4 regions of the Bradyrhizobium sp. LB13.1 genome follow, and region 1 is predicted to be linked to each of the others. Evidence: predicted binding sites of a transcription regulator. Region 1 holds the regulator's gene; each other region holds the start of a gene.
The links. Region 1 encodes LexA, which represses DNA repair genes until DNA is damaged. Its sites were predicted from a motif close to TGTTCNNNNTGTGTTCNG; they were not measured.

Region 1 (4,863 bases):
GGAGGCCTTCGACCACGTCATTGCTGCGATCGGCGTGCCCGCCGAGCGTATCGTGTTCTTCGACGATCTTGCCGAGAACATCAAAGGCGCGCGGGCGCGCGGCATGACGGCGGTGCATGTGATCTCGCCGCGTGACGTCGGGATCGCCCTCAAGGCGCTGGGGATTTGACCGCCCGCCCCAGCACATTGCCAGGCAAGCCGACCTGCCGATCCGGAACAATTTCACCCCGGGGACGAGGAACCAAAACACTTTGTGCATTTTTAGACAGAGTTCCGGGAACGGAATGCCACCCTCCGGACTCTTGAGTCCGTTGGGACTTCTACGGACGGATGCATCATCGTGTTGGGCAAGACCTACCTCACCAAGCAGGCCTCTCTTCTTCTTGAATTCGCCAGGACAACCTCAGACTCGGCCCTTTCCGCCAAGCTCGTGAGCAAGGCCGCCGACCTGAAATCCCAGGCCGATCCGCTTCCCGACAAGGATCAGGGGCCGAAGGCGCCCGACGTAAGTCCCGAGCAGACAGCGACCTGATCGGTGCTGGCCGGGGCGGTCGTCATCTCGTCCCTGCCATGGTCACTCTCCTGCCGATCTGTCTCGTTCCTCGGATCATGCCGCGACGGGCTTGATCTTGCCTTCCAGAACAATGTGAAGCAGCGGGATGACTGTCCCCGCTCAGCTGTTTTTGCCTCTGCGCCCGCGCTCGGCTAGAAGACTTGCGGAACATTCGCCCGAACGTGCCGAGCAGGAGTTTTCGCCGTGGCCTTGATGCCGGTTTCTGACGCGCTTGCCGCGGTGCTGGCGGGTGCAGAGCCGCTGCCCGAAGAGATGGTTGCCATCGACGAAGCCTACCATCGCGTGCTCGCGCGCGACGCCGCGGCCCGGCGCACGCAGCCGCCACAGGCGATGTCGGCGATGGATGGCTACGCGGTGCGTGCGGCCGATGCCGCGACGATCGATTCGAAGCTCACCGTCATCGGCGAGGTCGCGGCAGGTCGGCCGTTCGCGGGAACAGTCGGCGCCGGCGAGGCCGTGCGGATCTTCACCGGCGGCGTCGTTCCCTACGGCGCCGACGCCGTCGTGATCCAGGAGGACACGGTCGCCGACGGCAAGCGCATCACGATCAAGGAAGCCGCGATCGCCGGACGGCACATCCGGCCCGCCGGTGTCGATTTCCGTGACGGCGACGTGCTCCTGCGCAAGGGAAGCCGTCTCACCGAGCGCGACCTCGCGCTTGCGGCCGGGATGAATCACCCGCACCTCTCCGTTTGCCGACGTCCGAAGGTCGCGATCCTCGCCACCGGCGACGAGCTGGTGATGCCGGGCACCACGCCCGGTCACGGCCAGATCGTCTATTCCAACGGCTACGCCCTGCACGCTCTCGCTCGCAGCGAGGGCGCCGAGACCATCGACCTCGGTATTGCCACCGACACGCTGGAGGCCACCACCGTCGGCATTCGACGCGCCCGCGAGAGCGGAGCCGACATCCTGATCACGACCGGCGGCGCATCGGTCGGCGACCACGATCTGGTCCAGCAGGCGCTGAGGGACGAAGGCATAACGATGGCGTTCTGGAAGATCGCGATGCGGCCGGGCAAGCCGATGATGCACGGGCGGCTCGGCGCGATGGAGGTGATCGGCCTGCCGGGCAATCCCGTGTCGTCCTACGTCTGCGCTTTCCTGTTCTTGGTGCCGCTGATTCGCGCTCTCTCGGGCCGTTCAGTGATTCACCATCGCCGCGAGCGCGCCGTGCTCGGCCGCGACGTCGGCGCCAACGACCAGCGGGAAGACTATCTGCGCGCGCATCTGGAGGAGCGCGACGACGGCACGCGCGTTGCCCTTCCCGTCAACCATCAGGACTCTTCGCTGCTTGCGAATCTCGCTGCGGCACAGGTACTTCTCGTGCGCGCACCGTTCGCGCCGAAAGCCGAAGCAGGCACACCTTGCGAGGTGTTGCGGCTCCCCGTGTGAGCGCCCCGACAACGCATGTTCCGCGAACTTCGCTCTGTTCACGGTAAATTAAGCAGTTGCGGAACACATATCGAACATATAGTGTCCGTTCATGATTTGTTTCGAGCGTGTAGCGGCTTATTGCTGAATTCAGCGTCTCGGAATCGAACGACATCAACCGGGAGACTTTGGTCGAGATGTTAACGCGCAAACAATACGAGCTTCTGCGGTTCATCAATGAACGTCTGAAGGAAAGCGGCGTGCCGCCCTCCTTCGACGAGATGAAGGATGCGCTCGACCTGCGCTCGAAGTCGGGCATCCATCGCCTGATCACGGCGCTCGAGGAGCGCGGCTTCATCCGACGCCTGCCCAACCGCGCCCGTGCGATCGAGGTCATCAAATTGCCCGAGCTCCAGGCCGCCGCCGGCAGCCGCCGCGGCTTCACGCCGAGCGTCATTGAGGGCAATCTCGGCAAGGTACGTGCGAGCTCCAGCCTGCCCGCGGACGATGGTGAACGTCCGGTCGCGGTGCCGGTGATGGGCCGGATTGCGGCCGGCACACCGATCGAGGCGTTGCAGACCCGCAGCCACACTATCAGCGTACCGCCTGACATGCTTGGCTCGGGCGAGCACTACGCGCTCGAAGTGCGCGGCGATTCCATGGTCGAGGCCGGCATCCTCGACGGCGACATGGCGCTGATCCAGCGCAACGAGAGCGCCGATACCGGCGACATCGTGGTGGCGCTGATCGACGACGAGGAAGCAACCCTCAAGCGCTTCCGCCGCCGCGGCGCATCGATCGCGCTCGAGCCCGCCAACGGCGCCTATGAGGTGCGCATCCTGCCGCCGAACCGGGTAAAAATTCAGGGCAAGCTGATCGGGCTGTACCGAAAGTACTGAGCCCGTACGGCAGTCACGCAATACCAATTGGAGTGGACGGATTGCCCGCTCCGGCTGGATAGTCATCCTGGTTCTGCACAGATTATCCGGCCGCTTCTCCGGCGGCCCATCCTCGACACGCCGCACCAAGCATCCCAGAGGCTTCGCGGCGTTCCGGTTTGAGGAGACGTCATGCGCAAGGGCATCTCCGGCCGCTGACGTGCGCGACCGAAATGCCCAGGAGCAGGCTTTGTTCCTCGCCGATTCGGGAAAGATAATGTGATCGCGGCGTGCGGAAACCAGCCGCAGATTTGCCCATAACCAAGCAGAGGCTTGTGTGTTTCCACTCTGATAGGGGCCTGCGCCTCGATAAGAGACGCCGGTTGCTATCCCAGCATGAGGAGCACCCGATGTGTGACTACAGCCTGCATGCCATCGCGTCGCGCCCCGCCGAAGTCGGCGAGACGGTCGTCACGACAACCTTCCGCGGCACCTCGACGCGTGGTTTTGCGTCCGCAGCCGATCCGACTGTGGCCGTCTGCCTGCTGCCGGGAACGGAGCTCGCCTTCGCCGACAACATCCGCTACGATAATCGCTGGATCTGGACACGCACGATCAATTCCCGTGTCGGCAAGTTCGGCAAGATCGATCCGCACATTCCCGACCGCCATCATGACGCGATCGAATTCCCCGACGGCAAATACGTGCTGGTGACCCAGCTTGTCGAAGGACAGCGCGCGACCGTGCTGCAACTGCCGGTGACGCTGCCGGCCGGCGAGCGCGAGCACAAGCCGCAGATCATGGCCGACAGGCAGCCGACCATCACGCGCCTGCCGATCGGCTGACACGGTCGCCCTCCGGCCACGGGATCGGAGGCCAGGATTGATTTGCAATCGCCGGCCGTGGCCGGCGAGGTGGTGTGGTTTGCGTCCAGCGAATCCGATCGGATGCACCAGCCCACTGCATCTCTCCGCACGATCCGATTAATCGTCGGCTTGCAAATCGATTTCCGCCGGCGTTGCGTCCTTGCTGCGTGGCGGGATCTTTTTCGGCGCAAGACTGCCGTCGAAATCACCTTCGCCTGCGCCGGCCGGCAACCAGGGACGGCTCGTGCCTCTTTCCCTCACCGCCTGAACTGCAAAGCCGTCACCACGCTGCGTCAGCGCCAGCGCGCTCTGGCTCGCGAGCCGCCGTCGATCGACCACCATCGCGGCGCAATCGGGCGGCGCGGGACGTGCCGTCACCACCAGCGCGGCGCGGTTGCAATCGTCCGCCAGCGCGTCGATGCGCAGTGCCAGCGCGACCAGCCGCCCATCGGCGAGCGGCGTCACGCAGCCGGATTCATCGCAAGACACGCCGGCCGCCAGCGAGGTGCTGGCGGCATCGCGCGGATCGGCGTCGGCAGCCAACCACTCCTTGAGCAAAAAGCTATCCTTGCTCGTCTTGATCAGGTGAAGATGTCCGTCCTTGCCCCGCACCGCGACGCTCTGGCCATCCCCGGCAATCAGGATGTCGGGCTGCCGCACCGACAGCCCCCAGAGAATCGCGACCAGCAGCACCAGTACGCCGGACCAGCGCAGCGGCGTGCGCAACAGGCCCAGCACGATGATCCCCAGGCTCGCCGCGATCAGCGGCGCGATGCCGAAAGCCGGGATGCGGCCGATCGCGCCCGGCAATGCCGCGACCCAGCGCGAGACCACGACCATCCAGTCGATGCCGATCCCCATCAGCCACCAGAACACGCTATCGAGCCCGAAGGGAGCCGCAAGCAGCCCGAGCAGCCCCGCCGGCATCACCAGCGCCGAGACCACCGGCATCGCACCGAGATTGGCGAGCACGCCGAACGGGGTGACGCGGTGGAAGTGGAAAGCGGCATAGGGCGTGGTCGCAAGTCCCGCGATCAGCGAAGCCATGAACAGCATCGCGATCTCGCGCCCGCCCCACATCGCAACGCGCGCTGTCGCCGAATGATCGGGCGATGCGAACAGGTTCGGCATGCCGATCTGCACCAGCGCCACCAGCCCGAGCGTCGCGGCG
Region 2 (4,863 bases), 2.5 Mb from region 1:
CCGCCGGCGGCGCGATAGGCGATGTCGGCGAGCCAGACCGGCAAGGGCGGGCCCAAATCAGTGCCGACCTGGTATTCGCGGCCGAAGGCCAGCAGCGTCGCGAGGCTGCCGGGCGGGCTGCGATAGAACGCCAGCGCCACGAACAGCCACATCGCGGCCTGGAGCAGCACGGCGATCCACACGATCAGCCGCGGCCGGGCGCGAATGAGCTCGATAACCAGGGAGGTAAACCGCATGCAACGTCCGAAAGATGCAGCCAACCCGTCCAGCCGGCCCTATTCGCTCACGACTGTTTTGATAGAGGGCGCTGCGCGTCGTGGCAACCGAGTCTGGTCTAGAGATTTGCCGACGCGTCGACTTCCAGGCTGGTGTCCACCTGCACCTCGATCTCGGTCACCGCAAACAGGTCCTGCGCCGGCTCAACCGTCCAGGGCATGTGCTTGGCGCGGGCGGCGACGACGGGGGCAAAGAAGCTGCGGTGGTGGACGGTGGGGCCGAGGCGGTTGAGCGCGTCGAGGTGCTCGGGAACGGCGTAGCCCTTGTGCTGCTCGAAACCGTAGCCGGGGCAGTCCTGCGCCAGCGCGCACATCAGGCGGTCCCGCGTCACCTTGGCGACGATCGAGGCCGCCGCGATCGACAGGACGATGCCGTCGCCGCCGATCACGGCCTCGCAGTCGCATTCGGTATCGAGCCGGTCGCGGCCGTCGACGAAGACGTGGCGGGGCTGCTCGGGCAGCGCCACCACGGCGCGCTTCAGTGCCCACAGCGAGGCGCGCAGGATGTTGTCGCGGTCGATACGGGAGCGCGAAGCGACGGCGACCGAGACCTGCGCAGTGGCGCAGATCTTGTCGAACAGCTTTTCGCGCGCCTCGGGCGTCAGGCGCTTGGAATCGTCGATGCCGCGCGGGATGCGGTCGGGATCGAGAATCACCGCAGCCGCCACCACAGGACCGGCCAGCGGCCCGCGGCCGGCCTCATCACAGCCCGCGACCGGCCAGATCCCGCGCTTGATCAGCGCGCGCTCGCGGCGGAAGCTTGGGGCAACGATGATGGCGCTTTTTCCGCCGGCCAGCGCCTTGGCCAATTTTTTAGGCGCAGCTTTCTTGTTACCGGGCGCAGCCTTCTTGGGCGCACCTTTGGCCGGCTTCTTGGCGGATTGATCCCGAATCATGGCCGAGATCGTGCGCAAGCGGCGTGGCCTGCGCAACCGGGAACCTCGGACAATTCCCGTTATTCAGGTCAGCCGCCCTATTCCGCCAGATGCACCCGCCGGTCCTCGCCGACCTCGATGCCTGGCGCGACCACGACCTCCCAGGGATGGCCGTCAGGATCGGCGAAATAGCCGGAATAGCCGCCGTAGTCGGTCCGATGCGCGGCCTTCAGCAGCGCGGCTCCCTTGCTGAGGGCGAATGCCAGCACCGCGTCCACCTCCTCACGCGCGCGACAGTTCCAGGCGAGCGTCATGCCGCGGAACGTCGATGGCCTCGGAGTATCGGGCAATTTGGCGTCGGCCGCGAGCTGATCCCAGGGAAACAGCGCAAGCACCGGACCGCCGGTGTCATAGAACGCAACGGCCTCACCGGTTACCTTCAGCCGGCGCGAGAAACCAAGCGCGTCGTAGAAAGCGATGCTGGCGCGGATGTCGCTGACGCCCAGCGTGATGACCGTGAGCCGCGGCACCGGCGGCGGCGGCAATTCCTTACTCATACGACACCTCTTCCACTTCGTCGCTCAGAACAGGCTGAGCTGATCGCCGTTCCGCTTCGGCTTGGCAAAATGATCCGTCGTCAGCTTGGAGCGCCGCTTGTTCAGCCCGAGCCTGTCGCATGCGATCTCGAAGCGGCGGCCGATGGTCCAGGCCATCGGGCCGGTGCCCTTCATGCGCTCGCCCCATTTCGCGTCGTAGTCGCGGCCGCCGCGCATGTCGCGGATCAGCGTGAAGACGTGGCGATAACGGTCCGGATAGTTCGCCATCAGCCATTCACGAAAGAGATCGCGTACCTCAAGCGGCAACCGCAGCAGCACGTATGAAGCTTCCTTGACGCCGGCATGGGCGGCGGCATCCAGGATGCGCTCGATCTCGGAATCGTTCAGCGCGGGGATCACGGGCGCGACCATGACGGTGGTCGGAATGCCGGCCTCCGAGAGCTGCTTCAGCGCCTCCAGCCGCTTCGGCGGCGTCGATGCCCGCGGCTCCATGGTGCGCGCGAGCTTCGGATCGAGCGAGGTCACCGAAATCCCGACCTTGGCGAGGTTGCGCTTGGCCATGCGCGCGAGAATGTCGATGTCGCGGGTCACCAGCGCCGACTTGGTGACGATGCCGACGGGATGGCCGGCGCGTTCCAGCACCTCCAGAATGCCGCGCATGATCTTGCGGTCGCGCTCGATCGGCTGATAGGGATCGGTGTTGGTGCCGATCGCGATCATCCGCGGCTCGTAGCCGGGCGCAGCAAGCTCCTTCTCGAGCAGCGCCGGTGCCTCAGGCTTCACGAACAGCTTCGATTCGAAGTCGAGCCCCGGCGACAGGCCGAGATAGGCATGGGTCGGCCGCGCGAAGCAATAGACGCAGCCGTGCTCGCAGCCGCGATACGGATTGATCGAGCGATCGAACCCGATGTCGGGAGAATCGTTGCGGGTGATCACTTTGCGCGAAGTGTCGACGCCGACGGTGGTCTTGAACGGCGGCAGCTCTTCCAGGCTCTGCCAGCCATCGTCGAAGGCGACGCGCGCCTCGGCCTCGTACCGGCCGCTGGCATTGGATTGGGCGCCCCGCCCTCGCCTGCGCTGCTTGTCGATGGCGACCGCAAGCTCAGGGAAAGCAGAAGGCGCACCCGCCGGCTCGGAGGGCGCCGTGACCGGCGGGTGCTTGAGAGCATGAGAGGATGCTGGACTCATGAAGCCAAGATAGCATGTCGAAGGAACAAATCAAGAACACAAACAAAAAACTGGAAAACAACCCCATGCACAGTAGCCGCCCAAATTTCGGGCGGGCGCCTTTGACCTCGCGCAACACGCCCGTTCCGACGACTTCGTTTGATGCCGGTCAGGGATCAATCGCCGCAGATCGATGTTGGTGACAATCGCTGGGTGAAGGTCGGCAAGAACATGACAAAGCGAAGACAATCGCCTGCGGCGAGCAGCGACCTCGGCCTCCTTGATCGCTACTGGCGCGCTGCGAACTATCTCTCCGTCGGGCAAATCTACCTGCTCGACAACCCGCTGCTGCGCGAGCCCTTGCGGCCCGAGCACATCAAGCCGCGTTTGCTCGGCCATTGGGGCACGACGCCGGGTTTGAACTTCATTTATGCCCATCTCAACCGCGTCATCCGCGCGCTGGACCTGAGCGTGATCTATGTCTGCGGTCCCGGCCACGGCGGCCCCGGCATGGTCGCCAACACCTATCTCGAAGGCAGCTACAGCGAGATCTATCCCGATATCGCACGCGATACGGACGGATTGCGCAAGCTGTTCAGACAGTTCTCCTTCCCCGGCGGCATTCCCAGCCACGCGGCGCCGGAAACGCCGGGCTCGATCCATGAAGGCGGCGAGCTCGGTTACGCGCTGGTGCATGCCTACGGCGCGGCCTTCGACAATCCCGACCTGATCGTCGCCTGTGTCGTTGGCGACGGCGAGGCCGAGACCGGCCCGCTCGCGGCGTCCTGGCACTCCAACAAGTTCCTCAATCCCGCCCATGACGGCGCGGTGCTGCCGATCCTGCATCTCAACGGCTACAAGATAGCCAATCCGACCGTACTCGGGCGGATGCGCGATGAGGAGATCCGCGATCTCTTCCGCGGGGCTCGGCCACGAGCCGCTGTTCGTCGAGGGCGACGATCCCAAATTGATGCACCGGGCCATGGCGGACGCGCTCGACGTCGCGCTCGCCGGCATCCGGTCGATCCAGCAGCACGCCCGCGACGGCCGCAAGAGCGTCGAACGTCCGCGTTGGCCGATGATCGTGCTGCGCAGCCCGAAGGGCTGGACCGGCCCCAAGGAGGTCGACGGCAAGAAGGTCGAAGGTTTTTGGCGTGCACATCAGGTGCCGGTCGCGAACTGCCGGGAGAATCCGGCGCATCTGAAGATTCTCGAAGATTGGATGCGCAGCTACGAGCCGGAAAAGCTGTTCGACGCGAGCGGCGCGCTCATTGCCGAGCTCCAGGCGCTCGCGCCCGAAGGCAATCGCCGCATGGGCGCCAATCCGCACGCCAATGGCGGCCTCCTGAAGAAGGAGCTGAAGCTGCCGGACTTCCGCAGCTTCGCGGTGGACGTGCGAGAGCCCGGCGGCGTCATGGGGGAAGCGACGCGCGAGCTCGGCAAATTCCTGCGCGACGTCATCCGCCTCAACGCGCAAGAGCGCAACTTCCGTATCATGGGTCCGGACGAGACCGCGTCAAACAGGTTGGACGCGGTGTTCGAGGCGACCGAACGCGTCTGGATGGAGCCGATCGAATCTTACGACGTGCATCTCGCGCAGGATGGCCGCGTGATGGAGGTACTGAGCGAGCATCTCTGCCAGGGTTGGTTAGAGGGATATCTGCTCACCGGACGGCACGGCTTGTTCTCCTGCTACGAGGCCTTCATCCACATCGTGGATTCCATGTTCAACCAGCACGCCAAATGGCTCAAGGTGACGCGGCATCTCGCATGGCGGCGCCCGATCGCCTCGCTCAATTATTTGCTGACCTCGCATGTCTGGCGCCAGGACCACAACGGCTTCAGCCATCAGGATCCCGGCTTCGTCGATCTCGTCGCCAACAAGAAGGCCGACATCGTTCGCATCTACTTCCCGCCGGACGCCAACACGCTGCTGTGGATCGCGGACCATTGCCTGCGCACCTATGATCGCATCAACGTGATCGTCGC
Region 3 (4,863 bases), 960 kb from region 1:
TTGGCTCTATCCACAGCTCGGCCGAGTCGCATTCGAACAACAGCTCGATCAATCCCCGCCCCTTCACTCCCGACTTATCGAGGCGCCAAGCCGGCGTGTCATCCAGCCAATGAAGGCCGGGTGGCTGCGTCGTATGCGGAGCAAAGAACGTTTCAAGCTCTGCGCCCGATGGCGGCGCACCCCAGACAAGCCGACGATTGATCGCAAGCACGAGATCGCCCAGGCCGGCCTGTTCGAGGGCGCCGGCAGCGGAAGAGTCTGTTGTCAGCACAAGCCGCGTCATGCTCGGGGCCTCAAGGCTTGGTTAAAACAGAGCCGTAACGCCACAGCCGGTCGTTGGTCAGCCGCGTGCCGCCCCACCAGCGGTCGATCGGATTGTGGCGACTGAAGTCTTCCTTGCCCGCAAGAACTGCCTCGCCAAACTCCGTCAGCGACAACCGGCTGCGGAGATATGCGGCATGCCGATCCCGGTGATTCTCGCGATCGATCGTGCGCAGTTCGTCGTCCAATCCGGCCACTGCAGGACTGGGGCCAAGCGCTAGCCCGTCGAGCAACCGGCCTAACTCAGTCTCTCCAAACACGAACGTCCGCCGTTGCGAACGCAGATGAAACAACGCATTCGAGTTTGCAAACCCTCTGGCAAGCATCTCCAGGAATCGCATCGCGGTCGCACCGAGTCCTGTCGAAGGAGACGGGAGTTCTGCCAGAAGATCCAGCACGGCAGGCCGCAGCATCAACAATGCACTGAGATCTTGGTGAACGAGATCGACGCAAGCCTCAGGGGTCGCCGCGCGGTAGGCCGACCACGCCAACTTGGCAGTCTCGAACTCTCGGGCCGTGATACGCGCGACATGAATGTGCGGCTCGGACGCGGCGAGATCCTCACCGCTTTCTATCATCAGATCGGATGCCACAAGTCGAAGTCTAAGCTTTCGCACCAGCGAGGAGCAGGAGCTGAGGTAGTCCAGCAAGCAGACGAGCTGCAATTGATCGCTGGGAGCTGGATCGAACCAAAGTTCGATCACGTCATATCGCTCGCAGAAGTCCGCAAGGGGCAAATCTTTGCGATCCTTGATGCCCTTGGGCCACCGGATGCCCCAATCAGACCAATGATCACCTGGCCCGAGATTCGCGGAGCGCGCCGCGAAATAGGCTGCGAGCTTTTCGGGCGAGGGCAGCGGTCCCCACTCGAAGTGAAACGAGAATGAAATGACAAGCTCCGCCAACCCCGATCGGGCGAGCGCGCTTCCGGACGAACTGGTCAAGATCAGACGCTTCATCGCACCACCTGATCAATGCAACGCAAAACGAAACGGGCACTGACGACGTCGGCAACTCAACGTCTTCAGCGCCCGCTCCTCGCGAAAAACTCTAGGCTTGACGCTTACTCGTCCGCCGGCTCGTCGCCGTCGGCGTCACGCTCGGGGCTGCCGGCGAGAATCTGCTCGGCGATCAGGCCGGAGTTCTGGCGGATCGAGGTTTCGATTTTGGCGGTGATGTCGGGGTTGGCCTTCAGGAACGCTTTCGAATTCTCGCGGCCCTGGCCAAGACGCTGGCTGTCATAGGAGAACCATGCGCCGGATTTTTCGACGATGCCGGCCTTGACGCCGAGATCGAGGATCTCGCCCATCTTGGAGACGCCTTCGCCATACATGATGTCGAACTCGACCTGCTTGAAAGGCGGCGCCAGCTTGTTCTTCACCACCTTGACCCGCGTGGTGTTGCCGACCACCTCGTCACGCTCCTTGATCGCGCCGATGCGGCGAATGTCCAAACGGATGGAGGCGTAGAACTTCAGCGCGTTGCCGCCGGTGGTGGTTTCCGGCGAACCGTACATCACGCCGATCTTCATCCGGATCTGGTTGATGAAAATGACCATGGTGTTGGACTTGTTGATGGACGCGGTCAGCTTGCGCAGCGCCTGGCTCATCAGGCGGGCCTGCAGACCCGGCAACGCATCGCCCATCTCGCCCTCGAGCTCGGCTTTCGGTACCAGCGCCGCAACCGAATCGATCACCAGCACATCCACCGCGCCCGAGCGCACCAGCGTGTCGCAGATTTCCAGCGCCTGCTCGCCGGTGTCCGGCTGGGAGATCAGGAGCTCGTCGATGTTGACGCCCAGCTTGCGCGCATAGACCGGGTCGAGCGCGTGTTCGGCGTCGATGAAGGCGCAGATGCCGCCCTTCTTCTGCCCTTCCGCCACCGTGTGCAGCGCCAGCGTGGTCTTGCCCGAGGATTCCGGCCCGTAGATTTCCACGACGCGCCCCCTCGGCAAGCCGCCGATCCCGAGCGCAATATCAAGCCCAAGCGAGCCCGAGGAGATCGCCTCGACATCCATCGAGCGGTCGTTCTTGCCGAGCTTCATCACCGAGCCCTTGCCGAACTGCCGCTCGATCTGGGAAAGCGCGGCGGCCAGGGCTTTACTCTTGTCCATGGAGGATCCTTCGACGATACGCAGCGCAGTGGTGGACATCGGGTCGTGCTCCTTATGACGAGGATTCGCGTGAGGGACAAACGATTGGCGAGGCGGTCCGTCGATAAAGATAATGTACCCTATTTGTTCTAGGTTCGCAATATGTTCTTTTGCAGATTTGGGTGCTGGCCTGTTTCGACCCCTGGCGGCCCAGTTTGAAAAGGTCCCGTGGCCCGTTTTGAAAACGAGCAATTTTTCCTATCGCAACTCTCTCCGCTTTCCTGATCGCCCATACGAGAGAGGCGATTTCCCTCGGATGGTATGTATGATCTGCCGGATTGAATGGGGGAGACGTAATGAACAAGTGGTTGGTTTTGTGGATTGCTGCTTCAATCGGGATTGTCACGGCGCATCCTGCTCAAGCAATGTCATGCTCAGACTACAAAAATATCTGCCTGTCTAAGGGCTCAAAGAAGTGCGAGGGGGCTTGGAAGCAATGTATGCGGACCGGCACATACATTGGTCCGGATAGCGGAACAAATCACGGGCAAGCTGATAAGCGATAGTCGAAGAAGAGCCGCCTCAGTGGGCGGCCTCTTTCGTTCCATCGTAATTCCGGCGTCCCTCCTCGACCAAAGCTGACGCACATCAAAGACCGATGACCTGGACGCCGTCAGAATTCCGTAATCCTGCGGCACCGAACCTTTTTTGCGGTCTGGGGCCTTCTTCCGGGACACGGGACCGCAACTCCGGGGACCTCAGTCATGACGGACACGCACCACGATACGACCAGGCGCAATCGCCTGCTGGAGGCCGCGCAGCAAGAGAGCAGCAAGAGAAAGGACACGCTGCCGGACGCGGCAGGCGGTGGCGGTGCCCGCCGCCCGGTCCGCACCGGAGACAATGCCCGCCGGGAGCGGCCGCCTGTTCATCGCAAGAGACCGGCACGGGAATCGGGATTCGTATATCCCGGTGGCGAATCCGAGCACGATATGGCATCTAGATACTACCAGTAAGCCATTGATTGAACGGCGACATTTCCCAGAGAGCTACTGTGCATGGGGTTGTTTTCGATTTTTTGGAAAGGCGCGCATGCGCCTTTTACTTACCACCGAAGCGCAATTTGGATCGGGCCTGCCGCCGTCTCACGGCATGCCTGCACCACCCCTACAGCAGAACCAGCAACCCGATGCCGATCACCAGCACCACGAAGCCAGCCGCCGTCGCGGCGGCGAATGACCGCTCTACGTTGTCCATGATGCCACCCCGTTGCCGGCGCGCCACGTTTCCCCCATGGCTGCACCGTCGGTGCGAAATCTCGCCCGCCCTTGTGTCCTGAGTTGTGCGAACGGATGTCGAAATTGGGACGCGTGCGGGGCCAGTCTGCGGCCTCGACTTTCGCCGCCACTGTCAGGCGCGCGCAAGCCTGCTCTCCTGGTCTGGGCCTCCATACCCAGACGACGACCCCGCTCTCCCCGCGCGGGGTTTTTTGCCGGGCACGAGCGAACGCAGCGGACCGGATCCGATTCGCGTCTTTGTCAGGCTGTCGTAAGCCGAGCCGGCTAGGCTCATCTGGCTATGGTGTTGCAGCCCAGCACCTCAGCCTCCAATAACCTTCTGCCCCGCTTGGCTCTCCCCAAGCGGGGTTTTTTCATGCCGGCCGGCCGGTTTGCGAGCCCCCCTCTTCCCGCGTCAGCCGCAGCGAGAAGGCGCGGATCGCCGGCGCTGCGAGCAGCACGATCGGCAGCATTGCGACCCATGCGATCAGCCACGACACCATCCAGTGCGTGAGGAAGACCATCGCGGTCCCTGCGGGAAAGCTGGCAATCCCCGCCGCGATCAGCGAGGTCAGGCCGGACTGGATGACACCGAAGACGAAATGAGAGTAGCGGCGAGGAATGCCGAGCATGATGCGCCCATGTTGTTTGGCCGTCATCAGGCCAAGCAAGCCACATGCCGTCGCAGCGCCCCTGCGGGACCCAGGAACTTTGTTCATGGTCGGAGAACCACGGGCACGGGCGCCCCGGATGTATTCCGTAGCCGCCCGGAATTGATCTCAGGATGGTTTGGGATTGGAGTGCGCGCGCCCATGACCTTGAGGGATGACCTTGAGGGATGGCCTTGAGGGATGGCCTTGAGGGATGGCCTTCCCTGGGGGATGTCACGCGCGATCGGTGCCAACCATGCCGCTCTACTTCTTCCGAATCCGGAACGGCCGCTATTCCGGCTGTGCCGACCAGGCGTCGGAATTTGCCGATCGCGATTTGGCCTGGAAGGAGATGACCAGCGTCTGCGCCGACATGGCCGCCGGCATCGCCCGCAAGCTCCAGGAAAATTCCGAATGGCACATGGAGCTGCTGGACGAGGCCAAGGAGCCCGTGTTCCGGATCCGCATCACATCCGAAACCTTCGAATAGGGCTGGCCCTAATCCGCGCTGGGCAGCCGCCGC
Region 4 (4,863 bases), 2.9 Mb from region 1:
CAAATTCCCGTTCGCGCTGGCCAACGGCCTCGACGATTATCCGGGCTGGGGCGTGTCGGGTGAGGACACGCCCGCGGTTGGCCCGACTGGCGGCTGGGTCGCGTGGTGGCTCGGCACGGCATCGCCCGCGCAACCGCCTGCGGCCAATAACGGCATCGCCTGGATCTACGGCGCCGGCGGGATTCAATATGTGTTCGCGCGCGATCCCAAGCTCGACGTGACGACGTACAAGCCCGAACAGCACAAGGCGCGGTTGCTCGAGGTCTCCAGCCTGATGGATTCCACCGATCCCGATCTCAGCCGCTTTCGCAGCCGCGGCGGCCGGCTGATCATGCTCGAGCACATGGCCGACTATGCGCAGAGCCCCTATGCCGGCATCCGTTATTTCGAGAGCGTCGAACGCAAGCTCGGCAATGCCGAGACGGCCGAATTCGCGCGGCTCTACACCGCGCCCGGGGTCGACCATGTCGGCTCCGGCGCGCCGGCCAATGTCGACATGCTGAGCGCGCTGGTCGACTGGGTCGAGAAGGGCAAGGCGCCCGGCGACCTCGAAGTCGCCGAGCAGAAGGTCGAAGCACCGTCGTTTGCGACGCTTCGCGCGCTGCCGCTGTGCCGCTGGCCGGCCTGGCCGCACTACAAGAGCGGCTCGGTGACGGAGGCGGCAAGCTTCACCTGCGCGCCGTGAGGTCCGGGGACGCCGACCGCGGTTGCGGCGGTCTCATCCCGCTGCCATCGCCTGTGCGCCTCCCAGCAACTGTGCATTCAGCCGCCCGCCGGAAAACAACATGTCGTCGAGCGCTTCGTCGATATCGGCGGAAATGACGGAGTTACCGCCATCGCGCGCGAGGCTCGCCTGCGCCAGCCGTCGCATCAACTCCTTGATAAAAGCGCAACTTGTACCCGCGCTGCGCCGGGCCGCCTCGGCGATAACCGCGTCGTCGAGCGGCAGTCCTCTGCCATAGAGGCGGACCAGCTTGCCGCGGCCGGTCTCATCGGGGAGCGGCACTTCGATGGCCTGATCGATCCGACCTGGACGACCGGCGAGGGCGCCCTCAAGCTGCTGGGGACGGTTGGTGGTCAGCAGGAACAGGATGTCAGCGTCCTGCTTCAAGCCGTCCATTTCGTTGAGGAGCCGGTTGAGCAGCGGTTCCTCGCAGCCGCTCATGCTCTCGCGTTGCCGTGCGATCAGGTCGACGTCTTCGATAACCACCATGGCGGGCTGCAAGAGGCGGGCAAGATTCATATAGGCGCCGAGCAGGCCGATCTGCTCGGCCGTGATGATTAGCGTCGTATGTCCGGGCAGATGGGTCGCAAGATAGCGAATGGTGTGTGTCTTGCCGGTGCCGGGCGGTCCATAGAGCAAAATGCCCTTGCGGGTCGATTGCCCGAGGTGGCGCAGCATGTCTCGCGTCCCTACGAAGTTCAATACGTTGCGATCGAGTAGTCGCAACGTCTGCTCGGGCAGGATCACCTCGTCACGCCCGACCGAGGGAAGTCTGTGCACTGTGATTCCGCGAGAACGGCCGCGATAGTCGGAATCGACATCGAGCGATAAAATTTTGCCGCGATAGGTGCGCGCGGCCTGCACTGCGTCCTCCAGTGCGGTGAAGCATTGTTGGACAAGTGCTGCTCCCGCGACCCCGGCCGGCACCATGATTTCGATCCGCACGCCGGTCTCGCGGCTATATTCCCGATGAACGGCCAGCAGCACCGCGTAGCGAAGGCCGGATGCAGAGCAAAGCCAGAGACCATTGTCGAGGCACTTGGCCGGTGCCTGCTCGCCAATGTCCACGTCGTTGTACTGAAGTGGTGCAATCGCCACCGCGAAATTATCGTTCTGCATCAGTCGGGCCATGGATACCGTTTCGTGACGATTCTCGGCGATGCCTAGCAACCGGATCGGCGAGGCGAATAGGCGGTCGATGGCAGTCTGGACGTCTGCTCGCATGTGGCCGGGAAACTGGCGGACCGTGGTTACGAGCTGGCTACGCGAGATGTCGGAGAAATGCCAATTCAAGACACCGAACGCATAGTTGAACTCTTCCTCGGGTAGTTCTTGGGATGCGGCTGCTGCAGCGAGCACGCACTCGGCGCACAGCCAGACTGTGCGGTTCGTCAAATGAACTTCCGATTTTGCGGTAGGCTGGTCGCAAAGCCCGCAGCACGGCTTCGCCGTTTCGCTCGTAATCAGGAGAGGATGGCCGGCGAAGGCGATGCGCCGCCGGGCAGACTCCAGTAGTGCGTCCGCAACGGATGGTGGATAAGGACCACAGACAGCGGTCGCGTGCTTCTCGATGCTGGCCATGACGGAGGCTGCCTCGTCCTCCGACTTGCCAAAGATACGGCGCAACAGGTCGACGAAAAACTCGCGCGGAACGTCTCCGTCGTTATGCAGGATGAGTTGAATCGGCACAATTTCGTTCATCAAATGCCCTTACACAACTTAAAATAGATAAGAACGAAAAGGGAACATAAAAAGAAGCGGCCGTCAAGCCTGATAGCTGCGACAAACTGCGAGTGATGGGCGAGGTCCTAATGCGCCGGCCCGCCAGCCGCCTTCACGCGCCGCGTCAGCAGCACCGCAATCGCGGCGAGCACCAGCACCACGCCGATCACGGCAAACGTGTCGGAATAACCCATCACCAGCGCCTGGCGCTTCACGGTCTTGCCGAGTGCGACGATGGCCTGCTCGCGCGCGGCGTTCGGATCGGGGACGCCGTGCGCCATGAAATACTCGGTCATCTGCGCGATCCGGGTGCGGACTTCCTCGCGGCCGAGCGTGACCGACTGGCCGATGATGTTGGAGTGGAATTGCTCGCGTTTGGTGATGATGGTGGCGAGCGTCGCCGTGCCGATCGCGCCGCCCAGGTTGCGGAACATGTTACTGATGCCGGAGGCCGCTGCCGCGTCCTGCGGTGCGATGCCGCCGGTCAAGACCGAGGTCAGCGGCGTCAGCACCATGGCTTGTCCCACGGCGCGCACGATGTTCGGGATCCAGAGCTGGTCGCCGGCATAGTCCGGGGACATCGCCGTGTTCATGAAGCAGCTGTAGGCGAAGATCAGAAGCCCGGTGATCGCGATATAACGCGTGTCGAAGCGCCGCATCAGTTTCGGGATCAGCGGGATCAGCACGAGTTGGGGCAGGCCGGTCCATGCCAGCACATTGCCGATCTGTTCGGCATTGTAGCCCTGCGCCTGGCCGAGATAGGCGGGCAGCATGTAGACCGAGCCGAACAACGCGAAGCCAACCATGGTCATGGCAACGGTACCGAAGCCAAAATTGCGTTGGGTCAGCAGGCGCAACCGGATCAGCGGCTTCTCGATCGTGAGCTCGATCGTGATGAACAGCGTGAGGCTGACGGCCGCGATCACCGCCAGCTTGATGATGAAGGGTGAGGAAAACCAGTCGTCCTTGTTGCCTTCCTCGAGCACGGCTTGTAGCGCCGACAGACCGATCGCCATGGTGACGATGCCGGCCCAGTCACCATCCTTCAGAAGGCCGAGCTGCATCTTCTGCCGCTCCAGCGTCAGATAGAGCGCGCTCACCATGACAGCGGTCGGGATCACGTTGACGAAGAAGATGGTGCGCCAGCCGTAGTTTTCCGTGAAATAGCCGCCGATGGTCGGACCGATCGCCGGCGCAAAGGTGACCGACAGCGCGAAGATCGCGAGCCCGACGGGCTGCTGCGGCTTCGGCAGCTTGGTCAGCACCAGCGTGAACGCCATCGGGATCAGCACGCCGCCGGCAAAGCCCTGCAAGCCGCGCATCGCGATCATCGACGGCAGATCGTGGGTGAAGGCACAGGCGACGGAGAACGCCGCAAACAGTACCGCGCTCGCCAGCATGTAGCGGCGGAACGAGAACACGCGGCTCAGATAGTCGGTCAGCGGGATCACGATGATCTCGCCGATCAGATACGACGTCGAGATCCAGGAGCCGTTGTCGGCGCCGGTGCCGATGCCGCCCTCGATGTTGAGCAGCGAGGCGTTGGTGATCTGGATGTTCAGGATCGCCATGAACGAGCCGATCATGGCGGCAAGCACCGCGATCCAGGTCGCGGCACTCGCACGGTTGGGATCGGCGACCGGGCGATCAGACGTCGCGGCCGGTGTTGCTTGCGTCGAAAGTGAGAGGCTGTTTGACATGGCACGACCCTCCGGAGACGAGCTTCGCTTTGGGCGCGGCGGCGGCATTGGCGGTCGGCGCGGTCGAACGTGTTGCGATGGTCGGGATCACGGACATGCCGGGCCGGAGCGCGATTGCGGGCCCGTGCCGGGCGTCGAGCGCGATCTTGACGGGGATACGCTGCACCACTTTGGTGAAGTTGCCGGTGGCGTTGTCGGGCGGCAGCAGCGCGAACTCCTGGCCACTTGCGGGTGCGATGGAATCGACGTGACCGTGCACGACTTGGCCCGGGAACATGTCGATCTCGATATCGACGGCTTGTCCGGATTTCACGTCGGTGAGCTGCGTCTCCTTGAAGTTGGCCACGACATAGGCGCCCTCGGCCGGCACGATCGCCATCAGCTGTGTGCCCGCCTGCACGAACTGGCCGACGCGCAAGGAGCGGTTGCCGACCACGCCTTCAATAGGCGAGACGATCGTGGTGTAGCCGAGATTGAGCTCGGCCTGGCGCTGGAGCGCGTCTGCGCGGACGGCCGCGGCCTTGGCCTGCAGGATCTCGGCCTTCAGGAGATCGACCTGCTTCAAGGCGGAGGTGAGATTGGCGATATCGCGCTGGATCGCCGCATCGGCGCCGGCGTCGCGCGCCTGCGCCTGCTGCGCGTTCTGCACGCTGCCAAAGCCCGTCGCCGCGAGATCGGTGTAGCGCTTGTTCTCCTGCTTGGCGAAAAGTTTCGCGG

Region 2: ACVWYI_RS10240 (PA0069 family radical SAM protein) is a predicted target of LexA. The motif match lies at 2,917-2,934, and genes of this name have one in related genera.
Region 3: recA (recombinase RecA) is a predicted target of LexA. The motif match lies at 2,548-2,565, and genes of this name have one in related genera.
Region 4: ACVWYI_RS37015 (ATP-dependent Clp protease adaptor ClpS) is a predicted target of LexA. The motif match lies at 2,455-2,472, and genes of this name have one in related genera.

Annotation. Positions count from the first base shown of each region.
Region 1 is NZ_JBSRYQ010000001.1:4,688,281-4,693,143, forward strand. Features, by position in the region: gene ACVWYI_RS22315 (HAD family hydrolase) at 1-169, shown strand, start outside; gene ACVWYI_RS22320 (hypothetical protein) at 341-532, shown strand; gene ACVWYI_RS22325 (molybdopterin molybdotransferase MoeA) at 758-1,969, shown strand; gene lexA (transcriptional repressor LexA) at 2,146-2,847, shown strand; gene ACVWYI_RS22335 (hypothetical protein) at 3,237-3,671, shown strand; partial or broken gene ACVWYI_RS22340 (ComEC/Rec2 family competence protein) at 3,810-4,863, opposite strand, start outside.
Region 2 is NZ_JBSRYQ010000001.1:2,179,405-2,184,267, reverse strand. Features, by position in the region: partial or broken gene ACVWYI_RS10255 (glycosyltransferase family 39 protein) at 1-236, opposite strand, end outside; gene ACVWYI_RS10250 (ribonuclease HII) at 335-1,171, opposite strand; gene ACVWYI_RS10245 (VOC family protein) at 1,249-1,707, opposite strand; gene ACVWYI_RS10240 (PA0069 family radical SAM protein) at 1,732-2,895, opposite strand; partial or broken gene ACVWYI_RS10235 (phosphoketolase family protein) at 3,106-4,863, shown strand, end outside.
Region 3 is NZ_JBSRYQ010000001.1:5,650,195-5,655,057, forward strand. Features, by position in the region: gene ACVWYI_RS27465 (hypothetical protein) at 1-283, opposite strand, end outside; gene ACVWYI_RS27470 (hypothetical protein) at 294-1,280, opposite strand; gene recA (recombinase RecA) at 1,385-2,473, opposite strand; gene ACVWYI_RS27480 (hypothetical protein) at 3,178-3,429, shown strand; gene ACVWYI_RS27485 (DUF2798 domain-containing protein) at 4,065-4,322, opposite strand; gene ACVWYI_RS27490 (DUF6894 family protein) at 4,597-4,830, shown strand; gene ACVWYI_RS27495 (hypothetical protein) at 4,839-4,863, opposite strand, start outside.
Region 4 is NZ_JBSRYQ010000001.1:7,612,940-7,617,802, reverse strand. Features, by position in the region: gene ACVWYI_RS37020 (tannase/feruloyl esterase family alpha/beta hydrolase) at 1-685, shown strand, start outside; gene ACVWYI_RS37015 (ATP-dependent Clp protease adaptor ClpS) at 719-2,425, opposite strand; gene ACVWYI_RS37010 (DHA2 family efflux MFS transporter permease subunit) at 2,533-4,146, opposite strand; gene ACVWYI_RS37005 (HlyD family secretion protein) at 4,094-4,863, opposite strand, start outside.